DNA from 3 places in the Tritonibacter mobilis F1926 genome. Region 1 is predicted to be linked to each of the others. Evidence: riboswitches for the same ligand, from Rfam matches in the RefSeq annotation. Region 1 holds a riboswitch; each other region holds the start of a gene.
What was found. A riboswitch is a leader RNA that binds a small molecule or an ion and turns the genes downstream of it on or off. The one in region 1 is predicted to bind thiamine pyrophosphate.
Positions count from the first base shown of each region.

Region 2: it holds a riboswitch for thiamine pyrophosphate, as region 1 does, so the genes downstream of both, thiB (thiamine ABC transporter substrate binding subunit) here and thiC (phosphomethylpyrimidine synthase ThiC) in region 1, are expected to answer to the same signal.
Region 3: it holds a riboswitch for thiamine pyrophosphate, as region 1 does, so the genes downstream of both, thiD (bifunctional hydroxymethylpyrimidine kinase/phosphomethylpyrimidine kinase) here and thiC (phosphomethylpyrimidine synthase ThiC) in region 1, are expected to answer to the same signal.

Region 1 is NZ_CP015230.1:761,462-771,379, reverse strand. It holds gene K529_RS03640 (DUF302 domain-containing protein) at 1-88, opposite strand, end outside; gene hisF (imidazole glycerol phosphate synthase subunit HisF) at 296-1,057, shown strand; gene K529_RS03630 (phosphoribosyl-ATP diphosphatase) at 1,054-1,371, shown strand; tRNA gene K529_RS23410 (tRNA-Tyr) at 1,711-1,794, opposite strand; gene rlmB (23S rRNA (guanosine(2251)-2'-O)-methyltransferase RlmB) at 1,914-2,702, shown strand; gene K529_RS23790 (hypothetical protein) at 2,889-3,062, shown strand; gene K529_RS03615 (YHS domain-containing (seleno)protein) at 3,235-3,717, shown strand; gene K529_RS03610 (CoA-binding protein) at 4,025-4,489, shown strand; gene K529_RS03605 (DUF2478 domain-containing protein) at 4,550-5,068, opposite strand; gene bioB (biotin synthase BioB) at 5,145-6,122, opposite strand; TPP riboswitch at 6,339-6,459, shown strand; gene thiC (phosphomethylpyrimidine synthase ThiC) at 6,580-8,394, shown strand; gene K529_RS03590 (LamB/YcsF family protein) at 8,561-9,334, opposite strand; gene K529_RS03585 (5-oxoprolinase subunit C family protein) at 9,362-9,918, opposite strand, start outside.
Region 2 is NZ_CP015230.1:2,941,173-2,951,090, reverse strand. It holds gene petA (ubiquinol-cytochrome c reductase iron-sulfur subunit) at 1-160, opposite strand, end outside; gene K529_RS13855 (glutathione S-transferase) at 384-986, opposite strand; gene K529_RS13850 (thiamine ABC transporter ATP-binding protein) at 1,100-1,795, opposite strand; gene K529_RS13845 (thiamine/thiamine pyrophosphate ABC transporter permease ThiP) at 1,782-3,353, opposite strand; gene thiB (thiamine ABC transporter substrate binding subunit) at 3,329-4,306, opposite strand; TPP riboswitch at 4,357-4,463, opposite strand; gene aroC (chorismate synthase) at 4,779-5,882, shown strand; gene K529_RS13830 (methyl-accepting chemotaxis protein) at 6,291-8,093, shown strand; gene K529_RS13825 (nuclear transport factor 2 family protein) at 8,142-8,606, opposite strand; gene K529_RS13820 (winged helix-turn-helix transcriptional regulator) at 8,833-9,189, shown strand; tRNA gene K529_RS13815 (tRNA-Leu) at 9,232-9,318, opposite strand; tRNA gene K529_RS13810 (tRNA-Leu) at 9,479-9,565, opposite strand; gene K529_RS13805 (complex I NDUFA9 subunit family protein) at 9,757-9,918, shown strand, end outside.
Region 3 is NZ_CP015231.1:80,935-90,852, forward strand. It holds gene K529_RS15820 (TRAP transporter substrate-binding protein) at 1-290, opposite strand, end outside; gene K529_RS15825 (3-hydroxyanthranilate 3,4-dioxygenase) at 330-893, opposite strand; gene K529_RS15830 (EamA family transporter) at 1,026-1,913, opposite strand; gene K529_RS15835 (dihydrodipicolinate synthase family protein) at 1,923-2,876, opposite strand; gene K529_RS15840 (aspartate dehydrogenase) at 3,041-3,823, shown strand; gene K529_RS15845 (LysR substrate-binding domain-containing protein) at 3,833-4,798, shown strand; gene K529_RS15850 (NAD-dependent succinate-semialdehyde dehydrogenase) at 4,871-6,334, shown strand; TPP riboswitch at 6,404-6,507, shown strand; gene thiD (bifunctional hydroxymethylpyrimidine kinase/phosphomethylpyrimidine kinase) at 6,552-7,355, shown strand; gene K529_RS15860 (FAD-dependent oxidoreductase) at 7,352-8,326, shown strand; gene thiS (sulfur carrier protein ThiS) at 8,310-8,504, shown strand; gene K529_RS15870 (thiazole synthase) at 8,507-9,277, shown strand; gene K529_RS15875 (thiamine phosphate synthase) at 9,274-9,870, shown strand; gene K529_RS15880 (HesA/MoeB/ThiF family protein) at 9,867-9,918, shown strand, end outside.

The sequences.
Region 1 (9,918 bases):
AATGGCGGCTCTCGACTTTGACCAGATCCGCAAGGGCGGGCACGGCGCTCATCAGGGCAATCGCGGCAGCGGTTACAAAGGTTTTCATAAGATCTCCTCAATCACGAATGGACGATTTGGCGCAAAATCTGGCGCGCGCCACCGGGCTTCGCCAGTCACAAACGTGACAAGCGCTGAAATCGGCAAAGACCGGCCACCCTCTGGCCCGCATCTGCCCCGTGCCCCCTCGTGCAATTCGCACGCCCGCGCGCAATGCCCTCTTTTCCCGCCGCCGGTTCCGGTCCATAAGGCAAATATGCTTAAGACCCGTCTCATTCCCTGTCTCGATGTCGCCGATGGCCGTGTGGTCAAGGGCGTGAATTTTGTCGGCCTGCGTGACGCAGGCGATCCGGTGGAGGCCGCGCGCGCCTATGACGCCGCCGGTGCCGATGAGATCTGTTTCCTCGACATCCACGCGACCCATGAAAACCGCGGCACGATGTTTGACATGGTGCGCCGCACTGCCGAGCAATGCTTTGTGCCGCTCACCGTGGGCGGCGGCGTACGCACCAGGGACGATGTGCGCGCACTCCTGCTGGCGGGCGCGGACAAGGTCTCTTTCAACTCTGCTGCAGTGGCCAACCCGGATGTGATCCGCGAGGCCGCCGACCAGTTCGGCAGCCAGTGCATCGTCTGCGCCATCGACGCCAAATCCGTCGCCCCCGGTAAATGGGAGATCTTCACCCATGGCGGGCGCCGCGAAACCGGCATCGACGCGGTGGAATTTGCCCGTCTTGTAACCGCCAAGGGCGCGGGCGAGATCCTGCTGACCTCGATGGATCGCGACGGCACCAAATCGGGTTTCAACCTCGAGATGACCCGCGCGATTTCCGATGCGGTGGATGTGCCGGTGATTGCCTCTGGCGGTGTCGGCACTCTGGATCACCTCGTGGACGGTGTGACCAAAGGTGGCGCCAGCGCGGTCCTGGCTGCCTCGATCTTCCACTTCGGCGAATACACGGTGCAACAGGCCAAAGAGCACATGATTGCCAACGGCATCCCGATGAGGCTCCAATGACTCTTCTGCATGACCTCGAACAGACCATTCTGTCGCGCAAAGGCACCGATCCAGACACCAGCTGGACCGCGAAACTCTTGTCCAAAGGGCCGGAGAAATGTGCGGAGAAATTCGGTGAAGAAGCCATAGAGGCCATCATCGAGGCGGTGAAGGACAACAAAGCCGGGCTCGCGTCTGAGGGCGCGGATGTGCTCTATCATTTCCTGGTGATGCTGGCGGCGCGCGATGTGGCGCTGGATGATGTGCTTAAGGTTCTGGCCGAGCGTCAGGGCCTGAGCGGCATCGCCGAAAAAGCGGCCCGCCCCAAGGGATAGACCCTGCCGCTTTGCGAGCACTCCCCTGCCAGCAAGGAGCGACACCCTGAAGGCGCAGCAAGACGCGCCACCAAGGCCGTGGCGACTTGCGCGCGCCCCTCCGCCAGACACACCTCAGCATCGAAAACGCAGGCGATGTATTTGGCGCCGCTTGCCTCTGCTCGGTGGCGTGCGAACATAGTCTATGACGAGGGAAAGAGGGGTCAAAACCACGCACAGCATCGCCGGCGCAGGGATGCGATGTTCGTGCCCAATATCACAGAGCGCGCAAAAATCGGATAATTTTCAATCCGCTATACATGTATCATCGGGAGTTTAAATACCATCTCAAGAGTGAGATGGTGGGCGACCCTGGAATCGAACCAGGCGTGCGTCTCCGCGAGGGAGTTACAGTCCCCTGCCACACCTTGCGGCCTGTCGCCCACTGTCAGAAGCTTGTTGCACCTAACGTGGAGGCGTGATTACAAGCACCCCAATCGGGCGTCAACAGCAAAAGCACAACTTTTTTCGCCCACCTCGAATTTTGTTTTCCGGAGCGCGCCATGAACAAGAAACCCAGCAAGAAACCCTCTTGGGTGGTGGATAAAGAGAAGGCCAAGAAAGCTGCATCTGCCGAGACCGTCTGGCTTTTTGGTCTTCATGCTGTGCGCGACGCTCTGCTGAATCCAAAGCGTGAAAAACTGCGTCTTGTGGTGACATTAAATGCCCACAACAAACTGGAAGATGCGATCACCGCCTCTGGGGTCACCCCCGAAGTGGTCGACCCGCGCAAATTCTCAGTGCCCATCGATCCCGGTTCGGTGCATCAGGGGGCGGCGCTGGAAGTGAAGCCTCTGAACTGGGGGGGCCTCGATGAAAACTGTATCGGGGCTGAGGTCCCGCGTGTGCTCCTGCTGGACCGGGTGACAGATCCCCATAACGTTGGTGCGATCCTGCGCTCTGCCGAAGTATTGGGAGCCTCTGCGGTGATCGGCACCCGGCACCATTCGGCGCCAGAGACAGGCGCGCTCGCCAAGACCGCATCGGGTGCGCTGGAACGCCAGCCCTATCTGCGGATGCGCAACCTCTCGGACACCATCGTTGCACTGCAACAAATGGGGTATCTGGTGCTGGGGCTGGACGGTGAGGCCGAAGAAACCATTGAAGAGGCCGTGGCAGGGCGCACCAAAGAGCCGATTGCGCTGGTGCTTGGCGCTGAGGGGCCGGGTTTGCGGCAAAAAACCAAGGAAACCGTGGATAAACTGGTCAAAATCGACGCAGCGCGGGGTTTTGGCTCGTTGAATGTTTCAAATGCGGCTGCACTCTCCCTATATGCATCTCTGAAGGGTTGAGGCACACAGGAGGTCCCCATCGCACATAAGAGCATTCCCGGAGGCAAGCTGATCATTTGCTGCTATTGCGGCGTGCAATCGGCCTTTGTCCCTGATGCAGCCCTACATGCGCTGGTCTGTGGCACCTGTGGCGCGCCCCTCTCGGCCCAAAAACAACGCCCCCTCAGCGAACATAAGGGGGCGAAAATGCCAAAGGCGACAAAACCAGCCAAGGCGAAAAAGCCCAAGAAGTCCAAATCGGGCGACTGGGGCGCGCTCGCTTACGAGTTGGCCAATGCCAAGCTGATGAAGAAGCATAAGAAGAAAAAGAAGTCCTCCTGGAAGAAAGTCTTTGATGTGATCGAGGATATTTTCGACTGAAAGAGAGACGCGCCGGTTCAGGGCAATCGCATCTGCGCAGTTGCTGTGTCCTCAGGGCTGCAGTGGTGCGCCGCTTTGCGCACAGCGCATTCACTTTCCCGTTTAGTCCCTTTTCTGATGACGCGAGCTTGGGCATTCTCCGGCGCGATACGAACAAACGGAGACCTACCGGGTGCTGACCGACTGTCTGACATATATTCTGCGTGGCACGGGCCTTGCTTTTGCGCTTGGGGGGGCGGTGTCGCTTTTGCCCTCGACCAAAGCCAAGGCACAAACGGTGTATGTGGTGGTGCAGGATGGGCTGGCGATCGGGGGGTATGATCCGGTGTCCTTCCATGTGGCGCATGAACCGATGAAGGGGCATGAAGACCACGCCTTGATGTGGAAAGGGGCGGTCTGGCTGTTTCATTCAGCGCAAAATCAATCCCGGTTCGAGGCCAATCCTCGTGCCTTTGCACCGCGATTTGGCGGGCATTGCGCCTATGGGTTGGCGCGTGGGAAAGTTTTTGAAGGCGATCCTGACACATGGGAAATTGTGGACGGGCAGCTCTATCTTTTCCGCACGCCGCGTGGACGCAGCCTGTGGCTGGAGGATCAAAACCAGATGATTGAGGCCGCTCATGCAGAATGGCCCGACGCTCTGCATCAGGACTGATCCGCTCAGCCTGTTTTCCGCGCTGACGTCGCAGCGCGCGGTGTGGCAATGGCGCTCTTGTCAAGTTGCAAAGCTCGCACCTTATTCACGAAAACGAGAGCGCCCCTTTTTTTGGAATATAAACGCCCCAGATTCCTAATCAGACTGTGGCACTGGAACCGCCATAGATCTTTTTCACTGTCCCTCGTTCCACACCTCGCGCCCGAAGCAACTTCGGGCGCTTTTTTCTTGCTCTGTTGGGGGACCCGTTCGCCCACCCCGCGCGAGAGGGCTTGCGCGCGCTAGGCGGGGCTTACACAGTGTCTTTATGTATTCTGATGCGCTCCTGACCGATATCTTGCGCCGAACACGCAGCATTGCCGTGGTCGGGGTCTCTGCCAATCCCGTGCGACCGAGTTTTTATGTCGCCCGATACCTGTCGCTGAAAGGCTACCGGGTGATTCCGGTAAACCCCGGTCACGCTGGCAAGGAGCTCTTTGGTGAGACCGTGCGCGCGACACTTGCCGACATTGATGAGCCGGTGGATATGGTCGATATCTTTCGCCGCTCAGAAGCGGTCCCAGAGATTGTCGACGAGGCGCTTATGGCCTTTGCGTCGTTGCAAACGATCTGGATGCAGATCGGGGTCGAGCACAAAGACGCGGCGGCACAGGCTGAAGCGCGTGGCGTCACGGTGATCCAGAACCGCTGTCCCAAGATCGAATACCAACGCTTGTTTGGCGAGTTGCGGCAAGGGGGCTTTGCCACCGGGATCATATCGTCAAAGCTCTGATCCCGCCGGGGCGCTGCCCCGGACCCCGGGATATTTTTGAGAAGATGAAGGGTCTGGGCCTCAGACCGGTTGGGAAATTGCAGCCGCAACCCAAGCTACCAGCGCATCCAGATCCGGGGCGGCTTCTTGGGAGACGCCTTCGGCAAAGCTCTCGAAGGCGGCGACATTCATGCGATTGACGCCGCAGACCACGGGCAGCCCCATGGCCAGCGCCTCACCGATGAGGGGGCGCATGCCGCGCCCGTCGGCCTCGTGTTTACCGAATTTGTTGACGATCAGGACTTGTGGGGCCGGTGTTGCGTCCAGCGCGCTGGTCACAAGGCCAACGGCGCGTTCGAGCGCCTCTGGGTTGAGGCGACAGCCGCGGGCCCCTTCGCCCAGCGATTGCGAGATGCGGATGGTTTCGCCATCGGGCAACACGCGCACATCCATATCACAAAGCTTGTTGTCATAGCATTCGGTATTGGTCTGCACGATGCCTGCGGTGCGGATACCCTGTGCGGCGAGCCGCTCTGCCAGAGCGGTCAGCAGGCGATCCGTGGCGCCGCGTTCGGTGGTCATCACATAGGCAAGCTGCATGGGGTCGTCCTTTGCATGTCGTCCGCGCGAGCCTAGCGTGAAAGATATGCCGCCGCCAGAGCGCTGTTGTCGCAGATTAGCGCGTGCCGTGCGTTCCCGCGGCCATGGCGCTGAGGCCCAGCCGTTCAAACAGCGCCTCGTCCGCGTCCTCTTCTGGATTGTCCGCGGTCAGGAGCGTGTCGCCCATAAAGATGGAATTGGCCCCGGCAAAAATGCACATCGCCTGCAGTTCATCGCTCATTTCGGTGCGCCCGGCCGAGAGCCGCACATGCGCGCGCGGCATCAGGATGCGGGCCAGCGCAATGGTGCGGACGAATTCGATCGGATCGAGCGGAGGCGTGTCGGCCAGTGGCGTATCTGCCATCGGAATCAGCATGTTGATCGGCACCGATTGCGGATGTTCCGGCAGCGTCGCGAGGCTCAACAGCATGTCGATCCGGTCGCCGCGCTCTTCGCCCATGCCAAGAATACCGCCAGAGCAGACGTTGATGCCGGCCTCGCGCACCCGCGCCAGGGTTTCCAGCCGGTCCGCAAAGCTGCGGGTGGTGATGACCTCCGGGTAGTAGCGCTCCGAGGTGTCGATGTTGTGATTGTAGTAATCCAAACCCGCATCCCGCAGGCGCAGCACCTGATCCTGCTCCAGCATACCCAGCGTCATGCAGGTCTCCATCCCCAGCGCCTTGACGCCTTCGATCATCGCTTCCAGCTGAGCCATGTCGCGCGCCTTGGGGCTGCGCCATGCCGCGCCCATGCAGTAGCGCGTGGCACCAGCGGCGCGGGCCTTCTTGGCCTCGGCGATGACACGCTGCACCTCGATCAGTTTGGACGCCGGAAGCTGCGCGCCATTGCGTGCCGATTGCGAGCAATAGGCGCAATCCTCGGCGCAGCCGCCGGTCTTGATCGACAGGAGGCGCGATTTCTGCACCGCGTTGGGATCAAACATCTGGCGGTGCAGACTCTGGGCCTGAAACAGCAGATCCATGAAGGGTTGGGCATAAATCTCTTCTGCCTCCTGCCGGGTCCAGTCGGTGCGGATAAGGGGCGTATCGAGCATGGAGAAACCTCGCTGGGCAGATGGCAGGGAACACGTCAAAGGCGATTTCTAATTTTATAGATAATATATAAAATGAGTCGCAAGAGTTTAAATCCTTGATTTTTCGTCGCCTTGAAGACGTCTCGCGCGCCTGAGCGCCCGGCAGACGCGAAAAGGGGCCCATTGAAAGGGCGATGGAAAATCCGCTTGACGCACCACGTCCCCCTCCCCTACCCCTAAGGCACGCAGGGGAGTCCCGCCGAGGGGACTGAGAGGCAGACAGGGAAAAATCCCGGTGACGCGACCCTTAGAACCTGACCCAGTTGATACTGGCGTAGGAAGCTAGGACAGCCGCGCACCGCTCCCGTTCAGGGCGCGTTCGCGCTGATCTGATACGGCAGGATCTGAACACCCTGCCCCGTTTTCCTTAGGCCCGGCTCAATTGGTGTTTTTGAGAATGGACTCGAGGAGCACCAAGATGAACGTCCCCAACCCAAAGATCACCACAGGCGCATTGCCCGCCTCTCGTAAGATCTATGTGGCAGGCGAGATGCATGAAGGCATCCGCGTGCCGATGCGCGAAATTGCCACCCACCCCACCGCGGGCGAGGCGCCGCTGCCGGTCTATGACAGCTCCGGGCCCTATACTGACCCCGATGTGGTGACCGACATTCGCGACGGATTGGCCCCGTTGCGCGCGGCGTGGATCAAGGCGCGCGGCGATGTTGAGGCATACACTGGCCGGGATGTGACCGCTGCAGACAATGGCTTTGTCGCAGGCGACCGGCTGGTGCCGGAATTCCCTGTAAAACCGGCCCCTCTGCGCGGGGCGAATGATGCAGCACCAACCCAGCTGGCCTATGCGCGCGCTGGCATCATTACGCCCGAGATGGAGTTCGTGGCGATCCGCGAAAACCAACTCCGGGAGCTGTCGCCCTGTCATGGCGCCCGCGATGGGGAGGATTTTGGCGCAAACATTCCCGACTATGTGACGCCGGAATTTGTACGCGCTGAAATCGCCGCAGGACGCGCCATTATCCCCGCCAATATCAACCACCCGGAGTTGGAGCCGATGATCATCGGTCGCAATTTCAAGGTGAAGATCAACGCCAATATGGGCACCTCCGCCGTCACCTCCTCGATGGAGGAAGAGGTGGACAAACTGGTCTGGGCGATCCGCTGGGGCGCGGATACGGTGATGGATCTCTCGACGGGCCGCAATATCCACAACACCCGTGAATGGATCATCCGCAACAGCCCCGTGCCCATCGGCACCGTGCCGATCTATCAGGCGCTGGAGAAGGTGAACGGCATTGCCGAGGATCTGACCTGGGAGGTATTCCGCGACACGCTGATCGAACAGGCGGAACAGGGCGTCGATTACTTCACCATCCATGCGGGCGTGCGGCTGCATATGGTGCCGATGACTGTGGAACGCGTCACCGGGATCGTGTCGCGCGGTGGGTCGATCATGGCGAAGTGGTGCCTGCATCACCATCGCGAGAGCTTCCTTTATGAGCACTTCGAGGAGATTTGCGACATCTGCCGCCGCTATGATGTGTCGTTTTCATTGGGCGATGGGCTGCGTCCCGGCTCCATCGCGGATGCCAATGACGCCGCGCAATTTGCCGAGTTGGAAACGCTGGGAGAGCTGACCAAGATCGCCTGGGCCAAGGACTGCCAGGTGATGATCGAAGGGCCGGGCCATGTGGCCATGCACAAGATCAAGGAGAACATGGACAAGCAACTGGAATGCTGCCACGAGGCGCCGTTTTACACGCTGGGGCCGCTCACCACGGATATTGCGCCGGGGTACGATCACATCACCTCCGGCATTGGTGCGGCGATGATCGGCTGGTTTGGCTGTGCGATGCTCTGTTATGTGACACCGAAGGAACATCTCGGCCTGCCGGACCGCGATGACGTCAAAACCGGGGTCATCACCTATAAGATCGCCGCCCATGCTGCTGATCTGGCCAAGGGTCTGCCCGGCGCGCAGCGGCGCGATGATGCGCTCAGCCGCGCGCGGTTTGAATTCCGCTGGGAGGATCAGTTCAACCTATCGCTCGACCCGGAAACGGCGCAGAGCTTCCACGACGAGACCCTGCCCAAAGAGGCCCATAAGGTGGCACATTTCTGCTCCATGTGCGGGCCGAAATTCTGCTCTATGCGGATCAGCCACGACATCCGCGCCGAAGCTCAGAAAGAGGGGTTTGAGGCGATGGCGGCGAAATTCCGCGAGGGCGGTGAACTCTATGTGCCACTGAAGGAAACCGCGCCAGAAGAGGCCTGAGCGCAGCCGTGGCCACCCGCTGCGCTGCCTGTGCGCCTTTTTTGGCGCGCGGGCAGCGCCCGGCCCAACGGGAGGTCGGGTCCCACCTTGAAAAGGTGGGGCATTACCGACGGGCGGGAGCCTCCCCGCCGTAGCCAACCCAAATCAGGCCGAAATCAGCGCCTGATCAGAGCGGCTTGCCGTCGAACTGCTGCAAGGTGACACCCGCCGCCTCAAGCTGGCGACGCACCGCGCGCGCGATGTCCAGCGCCTCGGGCGTGTCGCCGTGCAGGCAAATGGTGTCGATGCGCGCCGGAATACGGCTGCCATCCTCGGCCAGAATTGCGCCCTCTTTCACCATCTGGGTGATCCGCTGTCCGGCGCGATCCGCATCATGGATCACCGCCCCCGGCAGTGCGCGATCCACAAGGGTTGCATCGGCGTTATAGGCGCGGTCGGCAAAGATCTCGCAAGCGACATTGCAGCCTAAGGCCTCGGCTGCGGCCTGTTGCTGGGTGCCCGCCATCACCATGATGATGATCTCCGGTGCCACCCGCAGGGCAGCCTCATAACAGGAGCGCGCCATGTCATGATCGGCTGCGGCCATATTGGCCATGGCCCCGTGCAGTTTCAGGTGACGCACCTTGCCCCCGGCGGCCTCTGCCATCGCCTGCGCCGCCCCCACCTGATATTGTACCAGATTGGCCAGGCTCTCATGCGGCAGGTGCAGCTTGCGACGGCCAAAGCCCTGCAGATCGGGAAAGCCCGGATGCGCGCCAATGCCAACACCGCGCGCCACCGCATCGGCCATGGTGCGCGCCATCACATCCCAATCGCCCGCATGCACACCGCAGGCCACATTGGCCGAGGTCACGACGTCCAGCACCTCAGCATCGCGCCCCATCACCCAAGGGCCAAAGCTCTCACCCATGTCGGCATTCAGATCAACGGTAGATGTCATGGCACATGGCCCTCCTCGGTCTTTGGTTTACAGGCCCTCATCCAGCTCACGGCCAGCGGTGACACCACCCACAAGCTGATAGGACAGAAGATCGCGCATGCTGGCCGGGTCGCGCAACAGCGGCGCAAGGCGCGACGGCAGACGCTCCAGATCCGCCAAGGCGCGGCGCTCCAGCTCTACGGCCTCGTCCAGCGAGACCAGCGTGAACCGGAACTCAGCCCCCGCCTGCGCCTGCGCCACACGCGGCATATCGCAGGGCAGCACCGAGCCGATGCGGGGATAGCCGCCGGTGGTCTGGCATTCGCTCATCAAAACATAAGGCGTGCCATCGCCCGTGACCTGAATATCACCGGGCGCGATCACCTCAGACAGGACACTCAAGCCCCCCTCAAGCGCAAACCCCTGCCCCTCTGGCAAGAGCCGCACGCCCATGCGATTGGCGCGGCTGTCGCGGCTGAACCGGACCTCTTGGAAGCGGGCCACCTCTGCATCGCCAAAAAGACCGGTCTGAAGGCTTGGCACCATGCGCAAACGGCCGCCCTCCAGACGTGGTTCCGGCTCAAGCGTCATATTGACCGCGCCAC
Region 2 (9,918 bases), 1.1 Mb from region 1:
TGTCCACAAGGATGGAGGACAGGGCCTGAACGTCAGCCGAGGGATTCATCTGGTTGACCAGTGGCCAAACGGCGGCACCCGCGGTGACTGCCCCTGCGCCAGCTGTGGCGTAGTAGAGGAAATCTCTCCGGGTTCCTTCGTGGTCTTCTGCGTGGGACACGAGTTTTCTCCAAGTTTCAGCGCCCGTTTAGGGCAAACATGCGCTTACACCGCAATAAACGCGGTGACTCAGCCGCGTGTCTAGCGATGCAAACCGGGTTCGTCTAGCGGTCAAAGCAGCGCAGGCCCGCCTGAGTGTTGCATTCTTTCACAGAACTGTTGCACTGCTGCGCCTTCGCCTCCTATCTGACTCACCCTCATTTAAACGAAGTGAACTCTTTGCTTCAGGCTGCGTCAGGTCGGGTTGCCTGCATTGAGGGCCGTGTTTCAAAGGTCTCAAACCACTTCGCCAGCTGGGGTGATGCGTCTCGCCAGCCCGCATCGGGGTGTCGGAAATCCACATAAGCCAGAGCTGCTGCAACGGCTAATTGGCCAATATTTACGGGTCCCGACAGCAATGGCATCCAACGAGTCTCGATTGCGGCACAGGCTCCGACCACCTTGCACAGCTGCCCTTCAAGCCACGCGTCCCATTGCTTCTCAGCGGGGCGCAGGCGTTTTTCATAGGACATGGAAACTGCCGCATCCATGATGCCATCCGCCGTGGCCTCCAGAACTTTCATGTCCCATCCACCGCGGTAAAGCGCCCCGTCTGCACGCGCGTCTAAAAATTCGCATATGACCCGGCTGTCATAAAGCGTCGGGCCGCCGTCGCGGATTAAGGCCGGGATTTTTGCCAGTGGGTTACTGGCTGCCAGCGCCGAATCTGGCCCGGTCACAGAGGTGCTGACGGGCAGCAATTCCACATCATCCATCTGGCCAGTCTCATGCAGTACCAACACGACTTTGCGCACAAAGGGCGAGGCGGGCGAATAATAGAGCTTCATCTCACTGGATCTCCCTGATTGTCGCAACTCTAGCGCGAGGCGCGCAATGAGGGAAATGGGCTATCATAAAAAATGAAGGAGAGCAGGTAAGTTGAGGTGGCGGCAGGCTCGGCTCATGTTCCCAAATACTCTCGAAGCGCTGCTGGCGGATTGTCTAATGTTTCTGCCGTTGGGGCGGGAGGATGCAGTTTTCCTTCTGCGATGAGCAGGACTTCGTCGGTGATACGTCGGGCATCATCTGGATCGTGGCTTACCATCAGGAGCGTAATATTGCGTTCGGCCGCGATCTCCTTGACCAGATCCAGCATCTCCGCCTTGAGCGCAGGCCCAAGGGCGGCAAAGGGTTCGTCCAACAGCAACAGGTCGCGTTGTTGCACCAACACACGCGCCAGTGCGGCGCGGCTTTGCTGCCCTCCCGACAGTTCAGCCGGTTTGCGACCCTCCATACCGCTCAAGCCCACGCGCGATATCGCGACTTCTACAGTCTTCATTTCGTCGGGTGTGAGCTTGCGATTGGGATTGATCCCCAGTCCCGCGTTTTGTGCGACTGTCAAATGTGGAAACAGGTTGCCATCCTGAAATAGCATTGCGACGGGGCGCTTTCCCGGTGGGCGCGCCGTCAGATCGTCGCTGCGCCAAAGGATCTTTCCGCTGTTGAGTGGTTGAAACCCTGCAATCGCCTCGAGAAAGGTGGACTTGCCAGCCCCGGACGGGCCGATCACGGCAACCCGTGCGCCAGCTTTGATGTCGGCGGTGCCGGAAAGGCGGAAGTCTCCTTTGCGGATGTCCAATGCGTTAAGCCTCAGCATGAAGGCGCCCCCCTCGGTCCAAAATCCAGAACGCGCCCATGGATATAACAAACAACAGCAGCGCAGCCCCTTGTGCCGCTTCCATCCGGTAGGCTCCCATCAGGCGATAGACTTGCAAGGGCAGAGTGGCCACTTCGGGGTCGGCAAAGAGTGCGATCACACCGAGATCCCCAAGTGACAGCGCCGCCGTTAGCCCCGCCGCAAAGCCGATCTGCGCGCGACATCGAGGCAGAAGAACACGTCTCCACACCGTGCGCCCGTTCATATCGAGTGCAAGTGCAAGCCTGGCATTGTGGTGCAGCACGTGCCGCATACGTGGGACGAGTATCCGCAGCGCAAATGGGAGTGCCATCACCATGTTCACCAGCGCTGTGACAGGCAGGGCCAACAGGAACGGGTCAATATAAGGGTATACCATCACAAACAGTCCGGTCCCGATCACCAATGGAGAGGCAGCAAGGCCAAGTATGCCAGCCACTTCGCCGAGCCTTTTGCGTCCCAACGCAATGCTGGCCGATAACGGTAGAGCCACACATAACAAAAACACAGTGCTGAGTGTGGCGACCTGTATGGAAACCCACGTTGCGCCCCAGACAGATGCTGGCAGTGACACAAGCCCCGGCAGCCCTGAAATCAATACGGCAAGCAAAGGTAGCATGAGAAAAAGCGCTGCGGCTGCGATCCAGAATCCGTCGATTATGCGTGCACAGGTTCCTTTGCCATCCCAACGTATCACGGCACGATCAAGACCTGCGCCAAACCCCTCAGTCGAAGAGGCTTTGAGCGCTAGAAATGCGGCCACCACTGTCAGGACAAGCTGCACGCCCGACAGCATCGCTGCCCGTCCAAGGTCAAAATCAAAGTGAAAGGCCTGATAAATCGCCAATTCGATCGTGGTGGCTTTGGGACCGCCACCCAGGGTCAGTGCAACCGCGAAGCTCGACACGCAGATGGCAAAGATTACCGCAGCCGTTCCCGGCACGACTTGCCGCAGCATTGGGGCTTCGGTCAGTTGCCACATGGCGCGAGGGCCTGCATTCAGTTGTGCAGCAAGGCGAAACCGTTCTGCGGGGATTTCTTGCCAGCCTTGCAGAATAAGTCGGGTCGCCAAAGGAAGATTGAAGAACACATGCGCGATCACCACCCCATGCAGCCCATAGATCTGCACGGGCGGCAGACCGGCAAGGCCAAGTAGATCGCTCAGCCAGCCCGAACGTCCAAACACAGAGAGTAGCCCGAGAATTGCAACAATGACGGGCAGGATAAATGGCGCACCCAATAGGGTGATCAACACACGCCGCCCGAAAAACCGCCGCCGTGCCAGCGCTTTTGCCACCGGGATTGCCAGCGCCACGCTCAAGAGCGCCGACAGGCTGGCCTGCACCAGCGTGAAACGCAATGCCGCCCAGTCGGCGGCTGCAAAACCACTAAGGTCATCTGCCTGCAATGCCACTGCAACAAGAGTGCCCAAAACCAGAAGCGCCACCCCAAGGGCGGCGCAGGTTCCGGGCCAGATCGCGACCACAGGCAAGGTTACTGGCTGAGCGCTGCGCGCCATTCGTCCAGCGCCTCGGCGCGTATAGATGCGGCTTCCTCTTCGGGCAGCAACAGAGATTTTTCCGGGCTGACGAGGGTTTCAAACCCCTGAGGCAGACCTTCGGAGGGAGTTACCGCCGGATACATCCAGTTTGTGGTCGGGATAACCGATTGGAAAGCATCAGATACCATGAACTGCAGGAACTGATCCGCCAACTCCGGCTGGTCGCTTGCGGCAAGTTTGCCCGCAACTTCGACCTGCATGTAGTGTCCTTCGTCAAAAAGCGCCGCCGCTTTGCTGTCGTCGTTTTCGGCGACCAGATGGTAGGCTGGCGAGGTGGTGTAGGAGAGCACCATGTCGGCCTCGCCTTCGAGAAAGAGACCATAGGCCTCCGACCATCCTTTGGTTACGGTGACGATGTTGTCACTGAGGCTTTCCCAGATTGCGGGGGCCTCATCTGCATAGGCGGCCTTAACCCACATCAGCAGGCCTAGCCCTGGTGTTGAGGAGCGCGGGTCCTGAATGACGATTTTCACATCGCTCTCACCCAGCGCTTTGAAGTTCGACGGCACATCAGCATCCGCGTTGTGGACAAAGGCAAAATAACCCCAGTCGTAAGGAGCAAAATGCGTATCTTTCCACTCGATCGGCAGCGCATATTCCGCTGCGACAGACATCGGTGCAAAGAGACCCGTTTCTTTGGCGGCTGCGGTCAGGTTGGTGTCGAGCCCCAACACGATATCGGCATCTGAACGTTCGCCTTCCAATTTGATCCGTGCAAGTAAGGCTGCGCCATCACCTGCACCAACGAACTTAAGATCACAGTCACAGGCGGCCTCAAACGCGGCTTCTACAGCGGGGCCGGGCCCCCATTCCGAAACAAAGCTGTCGTATGTGTAGACCACCAACTGAGGTGTGTCTGCCGAGGCAGCGGTGGCAACCAATGTGGCGCTCGCAAGGATGAGGGATTTCATGTTGTCCTCCAATGCGGCGTTGGTAAGGAGGAGACTGAGCGCTATTGCTCCAAATCGTCCCAAACCTTCCCTCCGCCGGTATAATCCGGTTCAGGTTCAGCGGGTTCGCCAGATCGGCATCTCAGCGCAATATTTACGCGCACCCCGAGGTGGGGTGACACTAGGTGTGGTTGCATGGCTTGGCAAGGTGGCGCAGGCGAGGCGCTGCCTCGCGCTCCGGGATATTTTGAGTTAGAAGAAGGCCGAAGTCCCCTTTTCTTCTAACCTGAAGTATCCCGGGGATGAGGCCCATTGGGCCGAAGGGGTAGCGCCCCTTTGAATTTACTTCGCTATCTGTGTTGTGTTCACGGGCCTACCGTTTCTCGGGCGAAGAAGGGGGATTTTTTTGTCCGTTGTGTGGGGGTAATGCGCGGATCTCTTTTCCCCGGCGGGCTTTGCCGCTAAAGGAACAAACCAAAGGAGACCCGCGCGCATGTCCATGAACTCTTTCGGCCACCTTTTTCGTGTCACCACTTGGGGTGAAAGCCATGGGCCCGCTTTGGGGGCGACCGTGGATGGTTGCCCGCCTAATGTGCCCATCTCACCAGAGATGTTGCAGCACTGGCTGGATAAACGTCGTCCCGGTCAAAACAAGAATACCACGCAGCGCAATGAGCCGGATGCCGTGAAAATCCTGTCGGGCGTGTTTGAGGGCAAATCCACCGGCACACCGATCCAGTTGATGATCGAGAACACCGACCAGCGCTCAAAGGACTATGGCGAGATTGCGCAAACTTTCCGCCCGGGGCATGCGGACATCACCTACTTCCAGAAATACGGCAATCGTGACTATCGTGGTGGCGGGCGGTCTTCTGCACGCGAAACTGCGGCGCGAGTGGCTGCGGGCGGTGTTGCCCGTGAGGCGATCAAAGCGTTGGTGCCGGGGCTTGAGATCAAAGGTTATATGACCCGGATGGGTGAGATGGAGATTGACCGTACGCGCTTTGACTGGGCGGCGATTGATCAGAATGACTTCTGGATTCCCGATGCGGCGGCTGTTCAACCTTGGGAAGACTATCTGCAAGCCTTGCGCAAACAGCATGATTCGGTTGGCGCGGTAATCGAAGTGGTTGCGCGCGGTGTCCCTGCAGGTATTGGCGCGCCGATATATGGCAAGCTCGACACCGATCTTGCTGCCGCCATGATGTCGATCAACGCGGTCAAAGGCGTCGAGATTGGCGAAGGGATGCATGCGGCCCAGTTGAAAGGGTCTGAGAATGCCGATGAGATCTTCATGGGCAATGACGGCGCGCCGGTTTATTCGTCGAACCATGCAGGCGGCATTCTGGGTGGTATTTCTACCGGTCAGGATGTGGTGGTGCGTTTTGCTGTGAAGCCGACCTCGTCCATTCTCACGCCGCGCCAGTCGATCCGCAAGGATGGCACAACAACCGAAGTCATTACCAAAGGTCGACACGATCCCTGCGTAGGTATCCGCGCGGTACCTGTCGCCGAAGCGATGATGGCTTGCGTGATCCTTGATCACCTATTGCTGCACCGTGGGCAGATTGGTGAAAATCAAGGCCATATCGGCTGAATTGGTCGCCGGTGACAGAATCATAGATTGCTGCATGGTGCGCTGCCGCTGCCTAGTCTGTGACTATGGTGGTAAATGACGGCGCAAACGCGTCAGTTTTTTGTTTTGCCAAGGCAGTATTTTCTGTTGCTCTCTTTGTTGTTGTGCACGCGGGAGGTGGCCTGGATGAATAGGCACCATCTCCCAGGTGTTTTGCGCTGATTAAACTATAGAATACGCTTACTTATCTGCTAACCGACTTGGTTATTATGATGCGCACGGCCTTGTATATTTCGGTTTTTCAAAACCGTCGGCGCGCAAAACACCGTTAAAAGTGAGTCCAGTTTTGTGGAATAGTCCGGGAGTTTGATAACGCTCTGTTTAGGTGCGGATGTTTAGAGACGAGGTATTCCACTGTGGAGGTGTCTTATGAAACATGCGTTCAACAGACTAGGTTTTCAGATCGGTTTCGGTGTTACCTTGTTGCTGTGCGGATTGGCCGCAGCGTTGTTTTTTGTCCTGTTTAATCAATCCAAAACCGCACTTGTCGACGCGGCAGAGACGCGGCAGGCGATGTCCATCAAAATCCTTGTGAATGAGATGGCACATTATCAGGATTTCGAGGTGACCACCGATGCCAACGGCGAGGTGTCTGGTCTGACGGCGCAATCGATCATCGCGTTTGAGAACCATGACATGATCGACAGGGTCGGCTCAATTTCCGGGGAAACGGCTACGATCTTTGTCTGGGACGATGCAGAGCAAGATTTCGTACGCCGCACCACAAATATCATCAAAGATGATGGTGCGCGGGCAGTGGGGACCGTCCTCGGCGAAGCTAATCCGGTTTATGCGTCGATGATGAAGGGCGAGGTCTTTCGCGGGCAAGCCACCATCCTGGGGAAAGACTATTTCACCATTTATGTACCGGTCCTCAGCGAGGCCGGCGAGCCGCTTGGTATCTTCTATGTCGGTGTCGCAAAGGAAGCCCTGACAGTTGCGATCAACGAGATGTTGGTCGAGGGGGGCGTGATTGCTGTCCTCGGTCTTCTGGTGGCGATGGGACTAACAGTGATCGCGCTTCGGTATATGTTGCGTCCGATCCAATCGCTCGAGGTGGCGGTGACCGCGATCCGGGATGAAGATTACGATACGGTCGTTCCCTTCACCAATCGGCCCGACGGGATTGGGGGGGTGTCACGCAGTGTTGAGCAGTTCCGCCAAAAACTCTCAAATGCTGTGGAAGATGAGCACCGCGCCAAAGAGCAACGCATGCGACAGGACGCGGCGGTTGCGCGGCTTCAGGAAGGGCTCGGCAGTTTGGCCAGCCGCGACTTGTCTCATCGCATCGGCGAAAATTCCGGCTTTCCCGAAGAATATGAGGGGCTGCGCAAAGATTTCGATGCGGTTGCAGAAAACCTTGCTGCGGCGATGGGAGAGATCGCAACCGTGGCCGAAAACCTCAGCGGCTCTGCAAGCGAAGTGGAAATGGTATCTTCTGATCTGTCGCGCCGCGTAGAGCGTCAGGCCGCAACGCTGGAAGAATCTGCAGCTGCGCTGGAAGAACTGAATAACAGCGGCAAAAACGTGTCTGAGCGCATCCTTGAGGCCAATCATCTCGCCACGCAGAGTACCGACGTATCGCGCCGCAGTGGTGAGCAACTGGAAGAAGCCATCACGGCGATTGAGCAAATTGAACAGGCATCTGGTGAGATCGACAAGATTGTCGGGCTGATTGAGGATATTGCGTTCCAGACCAACCTGCTTGCGCTCAACGCAGGGGTAGAAGCCGCCCGGGCAGGCGAGGCGGGACAAGGCTTTGCCGTGGTTGCAACCGAGGTGCGAAACCTTGCTCAGCGCGCATCGGATTCTGTCGGAGAAATCCGTGCCCTTACACAAGGGAATATCAAGCAGGTCTCGGAAGGATCAAGGCTGGTATCCACAACCGGGGAATCAATCCGTGCGGTTCTTGAGCAGATCAATAACCTAGGTGCGCTTGTGTCTGATATCACCACCGAAGTGCAAAACCAGACGCAAGGTCTTAGCGAGATTAACATGGGTATCCGTGATCTGGATACTGCAACACAGGAAAGTGCGGCTGTGGCAAGCAACGCCGACACCGCCAGTGTTCGCATGAAAAATGATGCACAACGCCTGTCGCTGACCGTTTCGCAATTCAAACTGACGCAATCGGGGGGAAGCAGCCCGGTCAGCGCCATCGCGGCTGAATAAACCATGTAGAGGCGAACCTGCCAAAGGGGTGGGTTCGCCTTCGTTCAATCAGAACATGGTGTTGCTGTTTGCAGCCTCTGATGGGACGGGCTGGATGACATCCCAGTGTTCAACGATCATGCCATCTTCCACCCGGAAGATGTCGACCACAGCCTCGCCTAGGTCTTCTTCGCCATTCGTAGACTGCACATGCAACCATACGAGATCACCGTCGGCGGCGCTGCGCACGATGCGGGCGCGGGATTCGGGGTTTTCGGCAAAATATCCAGAGAAAAACGATACCAATGGGGCTTTGCCGTCGGGAACGTTCGGGTTGTGCTGAATATAGTCTTCGGCAATCACATCGCTGGCTGCGATGTTATGCTCGTTGAAGAACTGGTCATAGAATTCGACGACCAGCGCACGGTTGGCTTCTTCTGTCGCAAGATCACGCTCTGAGGTCTCTGCCAGAACAGAGAGGGGGGCCGCAGAGATCATTGCAGCAAGTGCGGCGGATTTGAGGATATTGTTCATTTTCGTGTCCATTTTGTTGTGGCTCGAAATCAAATTACGGTGTGCTTGCCCGGATCATGATGTGGTCAGTTTGACTGTCTGCGCACCATGGGTATGAAGCATGCAAAACCGGTCTGATTTCGATCGCATGGGGACAGTTAGGAAGTGCCATTTCCCCGCGCAAGAAGTCACCGGACCGTGACTAGGTCACTGCGCAGTGACCTATAACCAGTTGAAAAGGTGAAGAATGACCAGCGAACCGACTCCCTTTGAGCAACCATGTCCGATCCGTGATGTCCTCGACCGGATTGGCGATCAGTGGAGTCTTTTGGTGCTGGAGGCGCTTTCGGAGAAGACGTGGCGCTTTAATACCTTGCAGCGTGAGATTGGCGATGTGTCAAAGCAGATGCTGTCAAAGACCCTCAGACGGCTAGAGCAGGATGGGTTTGTGACGCGCACGATTTACCCCGAGGTGCCGCCGCGAGTGGAATATGCGCTGACGGATCTGGGTCGCTCCTTCATGGAGCCGCTCAATATCTTGATTAACTGGGCGGATGTGCATCACCTTGCAATCGTGGAATCACGACGCGCTTGCCGAGAGTAATCAGCGGCATTTGCCAATATTTATAGTGTGTTCGGAAGGATATGGTGCCCAGAAGAGGACTCGAACCTCCACGTCCATACGGACACTAGCACCTGAAGCTAGCGCGTCTACCAATTCCGCCATCTGGGCACAGATGTCGTGAGGTGGGCGTATAAGCGGGAATCAACAGGGCAGCAAGTGGAAAAATGCGTTCGCGAAGGTTCAATGCGCAGTCTGCTCAATCACGGCAAAATGACGGGATAAGCCGTTTGCAAACAGCAACTTATCGAAGTTTTATAAGGGGGATATATGGTGCCCAGAAGAGGACTCGAACCTCCACGTCCATACGGACACTAGCACCTGAAGCTAGCGCGTCTACCAATTCCGCCATCTGGGCACAGATGTCGTGAGAGCGGCGTATAAGCCGAGTCTTGGGGAGGGTCAAACGGAATTTTGACATTTTTGCAAAATCATGCGGCGTAACTGCTTCGGCTCTGGGGCTTGCGTCAATCAGCGACGTTTTGCGCCTTGTTTGAAAGGGGCCAGAGCGGTAAATCGGGACAACAGCTACGCGAGAGGAGCCAAGTCATGTCCAAACTGGTCACCATTTATGGCGGTTCAGGGTTTGTCGGTCGCTATATCGCGCGCCGCATGGCGAAAGAGGGCTGGCGCGTACGCGTCGCAGTACGCCGCCCCAATGAGGCAATGCATGTCAAACCCTACGGCGTGTCCGGTCAGGTCGAACCGGTG
Region 3 (9,918 bases), on a different replicon from region 1:
GGTGCGCGGTTTGATACCTCGGCAACGGTCATAAATGCCATATCGAGCGCACCAGTTTGCAATTGCTGCAACATCTCCGCTTCATTGCCGAGCTGCCGAGCGGGAAAGACCGTGACACTATGGGCACCATCGCTCGCTTCCGCCAAGTCTGCTCCAAATGCTTCTGCCGCTTTGGTCCAGATGTGCGGAGGGGGGGTAATGAGACCCAGTCGAAATTCTTTGGCTTGGGTTGCGACAGCAGAGGCCAGCAGGATTGCTGCGCCGGTGATTGAGTTTCGAATGATGTTCATTGGCCGTTTCCCTGTTCTATTTTTGCTTTGTTTATGTGTTCAAAGCTGTACCCACTCCGCAGGTGGTTTTCCCTTGCCGGGGTGAAGCTCGCCGCAATGCGGACAGGTGCGGGCTTCTACGCTGTCATGAAATTTGCTGTAGATTTTGGGGAGCGCGGTTACGATGCCCTCGGCACCATCCAGAGCGACCTCCTCGCGGTGAACCAGCCCCTCGCATTTGAAACAGTACCACTCAAAGCCCTCTTTCATACCGGGCTGACGTGGGGCCTCTACGACAATCCCCACAGATCCTTCCTGCGGGCGCTGAGGTGCATGTCGTACATGCGGCGGCAGCATGAAGACCTCACCCTCGCGGACGGGGACATCATAGATTTTGCCGCCATCTGCGATCTTGAGCATCATGTCGCCCTTCTGTTGGAAAAACCATTCCTCGACAGGGTCATCATGAAAATCGACACGCGTGTTGGGGCCACCAACAACCATCACAATCATGTCGCCTTCTTTGTGGAGCAACTGGTTGCCGACGGGCGGACGCAGCTTGTCAGCGTTTTCTTCCACCCATTTCTTGAAATTGAAGGGCTTCAATGTGGGATGTTGAGTCATGGGTCTCTCCCGCGTGCAGTCCCTCACTCAGAGGGAGTGGATTTCTGTCTTCTTTCGTTCAGCCTAGAAAATCTTGGCCTTGCAAAATATTTATTTCTACGAAAGTAGATATCCGGTTTCCTGATACCCATGTCAGCCAACAACAAGAAGTGCGGTACCGAGCGCCGCAAAGGCCGACGCCAGCAAGAGTTTTTTGATCTCAACGGCTTCACATCTGCTGACAAACAAGACGAGTGCTGCCGAAAACAGCACTTCCAGTGAGCCAAGAATTGCAACGGTGGCGACAGATGTGAATTTCAGCGCAAAGAACTGAAGCAACTGGCCTGCACTCAGTGCAATGGCTGTGCGCCAATGAGCGGGGGTGCGGTCTGATGTGAGGTGCCAAAACCCTTGCCGCACACCGTGTCTGACCATCGTGGCATTCATGAACCAAACAACGGCGACCGAAGCCCCAACTAGCGTGCCAAGTGCCGCATCTGGCACCGTGCGCAATCCCGCTGCACGCAGACAATATGCCAACGCATATGCGGCGGCTGACAACAAGCCCAACACCACGCCGATCGACGGCAATCTTCGACTAAGGTTGCGGGACGGGCGCATATAGAAAACGACACCGGCTATAACAATAGCTCCGCCTAAAACGGTGCGCCAGTTCGGGATCTGACTGAGGAGCATATACGCGCAGGGCAGGGCAAAGACAGGTATCAGACGACGCAGCAGGCCGGCCCTCACCGCCCCTATTTTTTCGGTCGCACGATACATGGCTTGCCGTCCGAAAATATTTGACGCAAACCCTGCCAATGCAAAAAATGCAGCGGCCCAAAGACCTTCCGCGCTCTTCAACGTCACGGCCGAAGTCGTGCCCCATCCGAGCCAGAGTACACCTGAAGCGATCAGTGTAATGACCACCGACAAAAAGACGCCATTGTCGCCTTGTGCGGTGGTCTTACTATGTACGATGGAGACGCCAGCACAGCCATATGCCGCTGCAGCGAGGAGCGCCAATGTTTCTCCGAGCATCCCGCGTGATCAGAGCAACAATCCGCAATCCTCAAAGGCGACTGAGGTCGCTGCTTTTTCCGCTTCAGTCAGCTCCAGCATCGGATGACGGACACGCCCACCGGTTTGTCCCAGTAACTCCTGCCAGTATTTTCCATGCGCTGTGGGCTTACCCGCAGGTTTGGAGTTGCGAATGGCGTCTCGAACGGGTTGCAGACTATCGTGCACGCGACGCGCAGCTTCATATTTGCCCGCGAATGCCAATTCTGTGTACTCATGCATGCGCCGGTCATTCTTAGTCTGCAATTGGTATGGAGGTGAGGAGCAAAGATAAAGCTGCCAGCCCAGCTCCTCAATATTGTCGAGCCAATCGTCCTCCGCAGACGTCGAAACCAAAATCTTGTCCCCGACCATCTTTGTGAGACGGGCGTACATGTCGCGTGGAACGGAGTATTTAATGGCCATGATGTTGGGAAGTTCAGCGATACGAGCGCAGGTTTCTGGCTCCATCAGATAGCCGCTGTCGGGGTGGCTCCACATGGCAATGCCGATGTCGAGCCGGTCACATAGGTATTTGTAGTAGTTATACAAAACCTCATCGCGATCATGGCAAAAGCTCAACATTGGCGCATGCACGACAACATAATCCGCACCACAATCCTGCGCGTGGCGGCCAAGCTCCAGAACGGTGTCGACGTTCTGATCCGAAATCGACATGATCGTGCCTGCTTTGTCGGCGCATTCTTCGACTGCGACGGTCATGTTCCGCTTGCGCTCCTCAAGCGACATGGACCAGAATTCACCTTGTTTCCCTGCGATGAACAGCCCCTGAATACCCAGATCATCAATCCAATGACGAATATTGGTGCGCAACCCTGCCTCATCTAAACGCAGCTCGTTATCAAACGGGTTCAGCGCAGCTGCCCAGATCCCCCGCATTGTCTCGCGCGCATAGTCCTTGGCTTGATTTTTGCTGTACTTCATTGATTTAGCTCCAGTTTGCACGAGGAAACGGCAATGTGTTTCCCGGCATTTAGGGCCGGTAACGAGGCAAAACCAACTGGATTGACGGAAACTAGATATCCAATATTCTGATATCAAGGTGCGCGCAGTTTCCGATATTCTAGCTCCAAAATCAGGAGGCACGTATGCAGATCGGACTGATCGGAGAAGGAGCAATTGGGCGTTATGTCATGGAACAATTGCGGTTACGCGGGTTGCGGCCACAATTTATTTTGACAAGATCAGATCACACCCCAGACCATTCGGGTGATGCACCGACTTACGTTCGATCCGTTTCGGATTTGCCCTCAGAACTGACGCTTATGGTCGACTGTGCAGGTCATAGTGCTCTGGCACAGCACGGTGCATCAATCCTGGAGCGCGGAACAGACTTGGTCACACTCTCGCTAGGTGCGCTTGCAGATGAAGCGCTCGCATTCGAACTCGCCCGGGCAGCAGAGCGAGGATCTGCGCGCCTGCATCTTGCGAGTGGCGCAATTGGTGCTCTTGATTGCCTGCGCGCAGCCAAAGTCGGCGGTCTAGAAACAGTCACATATACAGGTCGTAAGCCCCCAAAGGGGTGGAAAGGATCTGCGGCTGAAAATGTTTTGGATCTCGATAGCTTGCAGGAAGCAGTCATGCACTTTCAAGGGAATGCCCGCGACGCGGCGGTGCGCTATCCAAAGAATGCAAATGTCGCGGCGGCTGTCGCGCTGGCCGGGCAGGGGTTTGATGAGACCCGCGTGGAACTCATTGCAGACCCCACGATCGCCTCGAACATTCACGAAGTGCATGCATCGGGTGCCTTCGGCAGTTTCCACTTTCGCATTGCAGGGCAGACATTGCCGGATAATCCGCGTAGTTCAGCACTTGCCGCAATGAGTGCTGTGGCAGCAATCGAGCGTGAGATTGATGCAATCACCACCTAGGGAGATCCAATGGCCACTCGCCATACTCGTATCGTTGAGCGTGCTCTGACACGTCTGAAGCTGCGGCAGCTAAGGCTTTTGGTTGCCGTGGGGCAGCATGGTAGCATTCAAAACGCGGCCCATGATCTGAATATTTCGCAACCCGCGGCAACAAAAATGATTCAGGATCTTGAGGTCGATTTTGAGGTGAAATTATTTGACCGGACCAACCGCGGCGTCGTGCCTACGGTTTTCGGCGAGTCCTTGACCCGACATGGAAAGCTCATCTTTGCTCAGGTCTCAAACGCAGCGCAGGAGCTTGATGATCTAAACGAGGGCAACAGTGGTCGGGTGGTTGTCGGCACGCTTCTGGCGGCGTCTCCGTCACTGCTGCCGATGGCGATTGAGTTGCTGCTGGAAGACCGCCCCAAGGTCGCAATCAAAATAGTCGAAGGCACCAATGAAGTGCTGATGCCAGGACTGCTCTCCGGCGAAATTGACATGGTTGTTGGCCGGTTGCCCAGCCAGCGGCACCGCGAAAATATCGTGCAAGAGAAATTCTTCGACGAGCGTGTGCTCGCAGTTGTGGGCACGCAGCACCCGCTTGCACAACGCAGCAATGTTTCATTTGAGCAGCTCAAGCCCTTTGGTTGGCTTTTACCTCCTGTTGAAACGACGTTGCGGCGACAAACAGATCAGTTCTTCGTCCGCCAAGATCAGTACACACCGCGCACTGCCATTGAATCAGTCTCTTATCTTGCCAATCGCTCCTTGTTGCGCAGTCATGACTTTGTCGGGTTGATGCCCGCCCATGTCGCGGCGCTCGACATTGATAGTGGCCTATTGGCTCCGGTCGACTGGGTTGTCCCATTTGGTGCCGGACCGGTGGGCGTTTCGTATCGAGGCAAGCAGAGCCTCTCGCCAGCAGGTAGCGCACTCTTAAAAGCGCTTCATGCCGCGTCGGGTGACATCAAGCATTCACAGCCTCGAACTTGATATCGGCGTTTGTGATACCTGTATTTGTTCAATTCGGTTGAGGTGATGCCGTTGGCGCAGGACAGTTGAACCATGGCAACTGCAAGCAACGAGGCCGAAATGAGCACCTATCCGGACCTGAAACTCTTTATCGGTGGCAAGTGGCGTGAAACGCCAGACACTCTGCCAGTTGTGAACCCAGCCACCGAAGCAGAGTTGGGGCGGCTACCGTGCGCGCGGATTTCGGATCTGGAAGAGGCTTTAACCGCAGCTCAAAAGGGGCTGGAAGTCTGGCGTAGGACGTCGCCTCGTGCGCGCTCCGAGCTGATTATGCATGCAGCCTCGATCATGAGAGATCGACAAGAGGAAATTGCACAAGCGATCACTGCTGAACATGGAAAACCGTTGGCGCAAGCGCGGCTCGAAGTTATTCGCGGTGCTGAGTTTTTCGAATGGGACGCCGGAGAAGCCATGCGAGTCTACGGACGGGTGATCCCTTCTGCTTCTGGCTCCAAAATCTCCGTTCACCATCACCCGATTGGTGTCGTAGCTGCCTTCTCGCCGTGGAATTTCCCGATGAGCCAGCCAGCACGTAAGATCGCAGGCGCGCTCGCTTCGGGGTGTTCTATCATCCTGAAAGCCGCTGAGGAAACGCCTGCGGGTGCGATCCATATTGTTCGGGCTTTTGAAGAGGCAGGGCTTCCCGATGGTGTGCTCAATCTGGTTTTTGGCAAGCCATCCGAGATCTCGGAGTTCCTGATCCCACAGCCAGCCATTCGACTTGTTGCCCTGACCGGATCAACCGTTGTAGGGCGGCAACTGACAGGGCTTGCTGCACAAAGCGATACGCGGGTGTTGATGGAACTTGGTGGCCATGCCCCAGTGATCGTCTGCGAAGACACCGACGTCCAAAAAGCCGCGATCAGCGGCGCAATTCGAAAAATGCGCAACGCCGGGCAGGTCTGCACCTCGCCCACGCGCTTTTTTGTGCATGAACGCATCTTTGACGAGTTTGCCCATGCCTTTACTGCACGGGCTGCGACAACTGTGGTCGGAAATGGTATGGATGATGGCGTGGAGATGGGACCAACGGCAAATGAGCGCCGTATCCCTGTTTTGTCAGAACTGGTTGAAGATGCCGTGTCTAAAGGCGCAGAGCTGCGCACCGGGGGGGCACGCCTTGGTGACAAGGGATACTTCTTTCAGCCAACTGTATTGGCAAATGTGCCAGACACAGCCCGCATCATGCAAGAAGAACCCTTTGGCCCGATTGCGATCCTCAATCCGGTTCGCGATCTTGATGACGCGATCACACGGGCAAACTCGGTTGACTACGGACTCGCGGGATACGGCTTCACCAATCGTGCAGACTATATCGATCGGATGATTGACCGGGTGGAAGTTGGCAACTTCTCCATCAACACGTTGGAGGCGTCTCTGCCAGAAACCCCATTTGGCGGTGTCAAAGCGAGCGGCTACGGACGTGAAGGCGGCACCGAAGGATTGGAGAGCTATCTGACAACGCGCAACGTCTGGTATAGCACAGAGATCGTCTGACCTTACACTTACAGTTGCCTGTGCCATTCAGAGCAGTTTGACTTCTCTCGCCACACTTGATACCCGGATAGAGAACCGTTGGGGTGCCTCATAGAGGCTGAGAGGCGCGAATGCGTTAACCCATCGAACCTGATCCGGGCAATTCCGGCGTAGGGAACGGTCTTCTGATATGCGGACTCTCTCTTTGCCGGTGCCCCAATAGTGTGGGAGCATTGCTATGGCGCATATCGCATTGACCATCGCAGGGTCTGACAGCGGAGGCGGCGCAGGCATTCAGGCTGATCTGAAGACAATGTCGGCCCTCGGTGTTTATGGTGCCAGTGTCATCACGGCAATCACCGCACAGAACACACGTGCAGTCACAGCGGTGCATTCTGTCCCGCTCGATATTATAGCGGCGCAGATTGATGCAGTCCTCGAAGATCTTGATGTGCGTGCGATCAAGATTGGAATGCTTGCGACCCCCGGTATTATCGAACGTGTCGCACAAGCCCTTGAAAATTATGGAGAGGCAATCGTTGTTGATCCGGTGATGATCGCAAAATCAGGCGATGCGCTGCTTGCACCAGAGGCGGTGGAAACTCTACGGGACCGGTTGCTTCCTCGCGCGTCGGTGTTGACGCCGAACCTGCCAGAGGCTGCCTGTTTGCTTGGCCAAGATACGGCAACGTCAGCCGATGAAATGATCACGCAAGGCATTGCGCTCTGTGATCTCGGGGCAAAGGCAGTACTGATGAAAGGCGGTCACGCCTCCGGAGATATCTGCGAAGATATCCTGATTTCCGGCGGGAGTGTTGTCGCCACATTCAGCGCCGCACGACAGCACACAAATAACACTCATGGCACCGGTTGCACGTTGTCATCGGGAATCGCTGCGGGACTAGCCAAAGGAATGGTGTTGCGCGAGGCCGTACAAGAGGCACATCGCTACCTCCAAAACGCCATCACCGCAGCAGATGAGTTGAACGTTGGACACGGTCATGGGCCTGTTCATCATTTTCACCCTTTCTGGTCAGCATGACACTCTATTCCGTCATAGGGGCAGGGGTTGCAGGGCTAGCTGTCGCGACCGAGCTGGCAGAGAGCGGCGCAAAAGTTCAAATCTTTGATCCATCTGGCCCTCCAGGCGCACATGGCTGTTCATGGTGGGCAGGAGGTATGCTCGCCCCGTGGTGCGAGTATGAAAACGCCGAGGAACCGGTGTTGCGGCTGGGTCAGGAAGCGATCCACTGGTGGAAGAGCAAAACCAATGTGACCGAACGCGGCACCCTTGTGGTCGCCGGGCGACGCGATCTGCCGGATCTGCGCCGCTTTGCACGCCGTACCGAGGGATACCGTCAGATCGGGCCGGAGTTGTCAGAACTGGAACCGGATCTCTGCGGTTACTCGCAAGGATTGTATTTCGCGAATGAGGCACATCTTAATCCACGTCGGGCGCTGATGGATCTTTATCACGCGTTGCGGGATAAGGGCATCATCTTCCACAAGGAAACCGCTCCAGATCAACTCGTCAACGCAATAGATTGCAGAGGCTTACAAGCACGTGAGGCACTGCGAGATCTGCGCGGCGTCAAGGGTGAGATGCTGGTGATCCGCTGTCCGGATGTGACGATAACGCGGCCAGTACGTTTACTGCATCCGCGCATACCGCTCTACATCGTGCCGCGCGGCGATGGTGTCTACATGCTTGGCGCGACGATGATTGAGAGCGAAGACAGCGGGCGCATTACGGCCCGCTCCATGCTGGAATTGCTGAGCGCAGCCTACGCGCTGAACCCAGCTTTTGGTGAGGCCGAAGTGCTTGAGGTCGGTGTCGATCTACGGCCCGCATTTCCTGACAACCTGCCACGCATCCGCCGTCTCGGCGGGCGGATCTATGCAAATGGGCTTTACCGGCATGGCTACCTGCTCGCACCTGCGCTTGCACGCGGCGTAGCTGATTTGGCGCTGAACAACATACATTCGGAGATGGTCGATGAAGATCGTAATTAACGGTGCCGAGTTGGACGTTGTCGCCACCACGCTGGCAGCGCTTCTCGAGGAACGTGGGTTTTCCGGGCGCGTGGCGACAGCGGTGAACGAGACGTTTGTTCCCGCCGCAATGCGCGCAACCCACATGTTGCAAAACGGCGACCGCATTGAGGTCGTCGCGCCAATGCAGGGAGGCTGATCATGAAAAGTTTCTACGGGACCCAATTGCCCAACCCGCTGATGCTGGGCACTGCACAGTACCCAAGCCCTGCGATCCTGGAGCAAGCCTTTCGCCAGAGTGGTGCAAGTGTGGCAACCGTTTCCTTGCGCCGTGAAGGGGCAGGGGGAGCAGGGGCCTCATTTTGGAAAATGATACAAGACCTCGGTGTTCTGATCCTTCCGAATACCGCTGGCTGCCATACGGTAAAAGAAGCCGTCACCACTGCTCATATGGCACGCGAAGTCTTTGATACTAAATGGATCAAGCTCGAGTTGATAGGTCATACCGACAGTTTGCAGCCCGATGTGTTTCAGCTGGTCGAAGCCGCGAAAATCCTGACTGAGGACGGCTTCGAAGTTTTTCCCTACACCACAGAGGACCTGATCGTAGGCGAGCGACTTCTGGCAGCAGGTTGCGAAGTCTTGATGCCTTGGGGAGCGCCGATTGGATCGGGCAGGGGGCTCAACAACCCCTATGCACTGCGCGCGATGCGGGCCGAATTTCCAGAGGTGCCATTGGTGGTCGATGCGGGCATTGGCCTGCCGAGCCACGCATCCCAAGCAATGGAACTGGGTTATGATGCGGTGCTTTTGAATACCGCTGTTGCACGGGCTGGTGATCCTGTGGCGATGGCGCGCGCGATGATGGCTGCGATCGAGGCTGGTTTATTGGCTCATCAAGCAGACCCAATTGAGGCGCGTGATATGGCCGAAGCCTCAACGCCAGTCATTGGAAAGGCTTTCCTATCATGACCTTGGATCGTTTCTATCCGATATTCGATCATGCCGACTGGCTGAGGCGCATGCTGCCCTTGGGGGTGAAACTGGTTCAATTGCGGATCAAAGACCAGTCCAGGGACGTTGTGAAAGAGCAAATCGAACAATCTCGCGATCTTTGCAGCAGATATGGAGCCGTTCTGGTCGTCAACGATTATTGGCAACTCGCGATAGAGCTCGGTTGCGATTGGCTTCATCTCGGCCAAGAAGATCTGGATGAGGCTGACCTCAAGGCGATCCGCGCGGCGGGCATCAAACTGGGTGTCTCGACCCATGACGAAGACGAACTCGACCGCGTGCTGTCAATAGATCCAGATTACGTGGCGCTTGGACCAGTCTATCCGACGATCCTCAAAAAGATGAAATGGCATCAACAAGGGCTGCCTCGGGTGAGCGAATGGAAAACCCGCATCGGGGACATCCCATTGGTGGGCATTGGTGGCATGTCGGTTGAACGCGCTGCGGGAGTGCTGGAGGCGGGAGCCGATATTGTCTCCGTGGTGACTGATATTACGCTAAACCCGGATCCCGAAACGCGGGTGCGTCAGTGGATCGAGGCCACAAGATGAGCCGCTACGCGCGTCAGATGATCCTTCCCGAGGTCGGGCATACAGGGC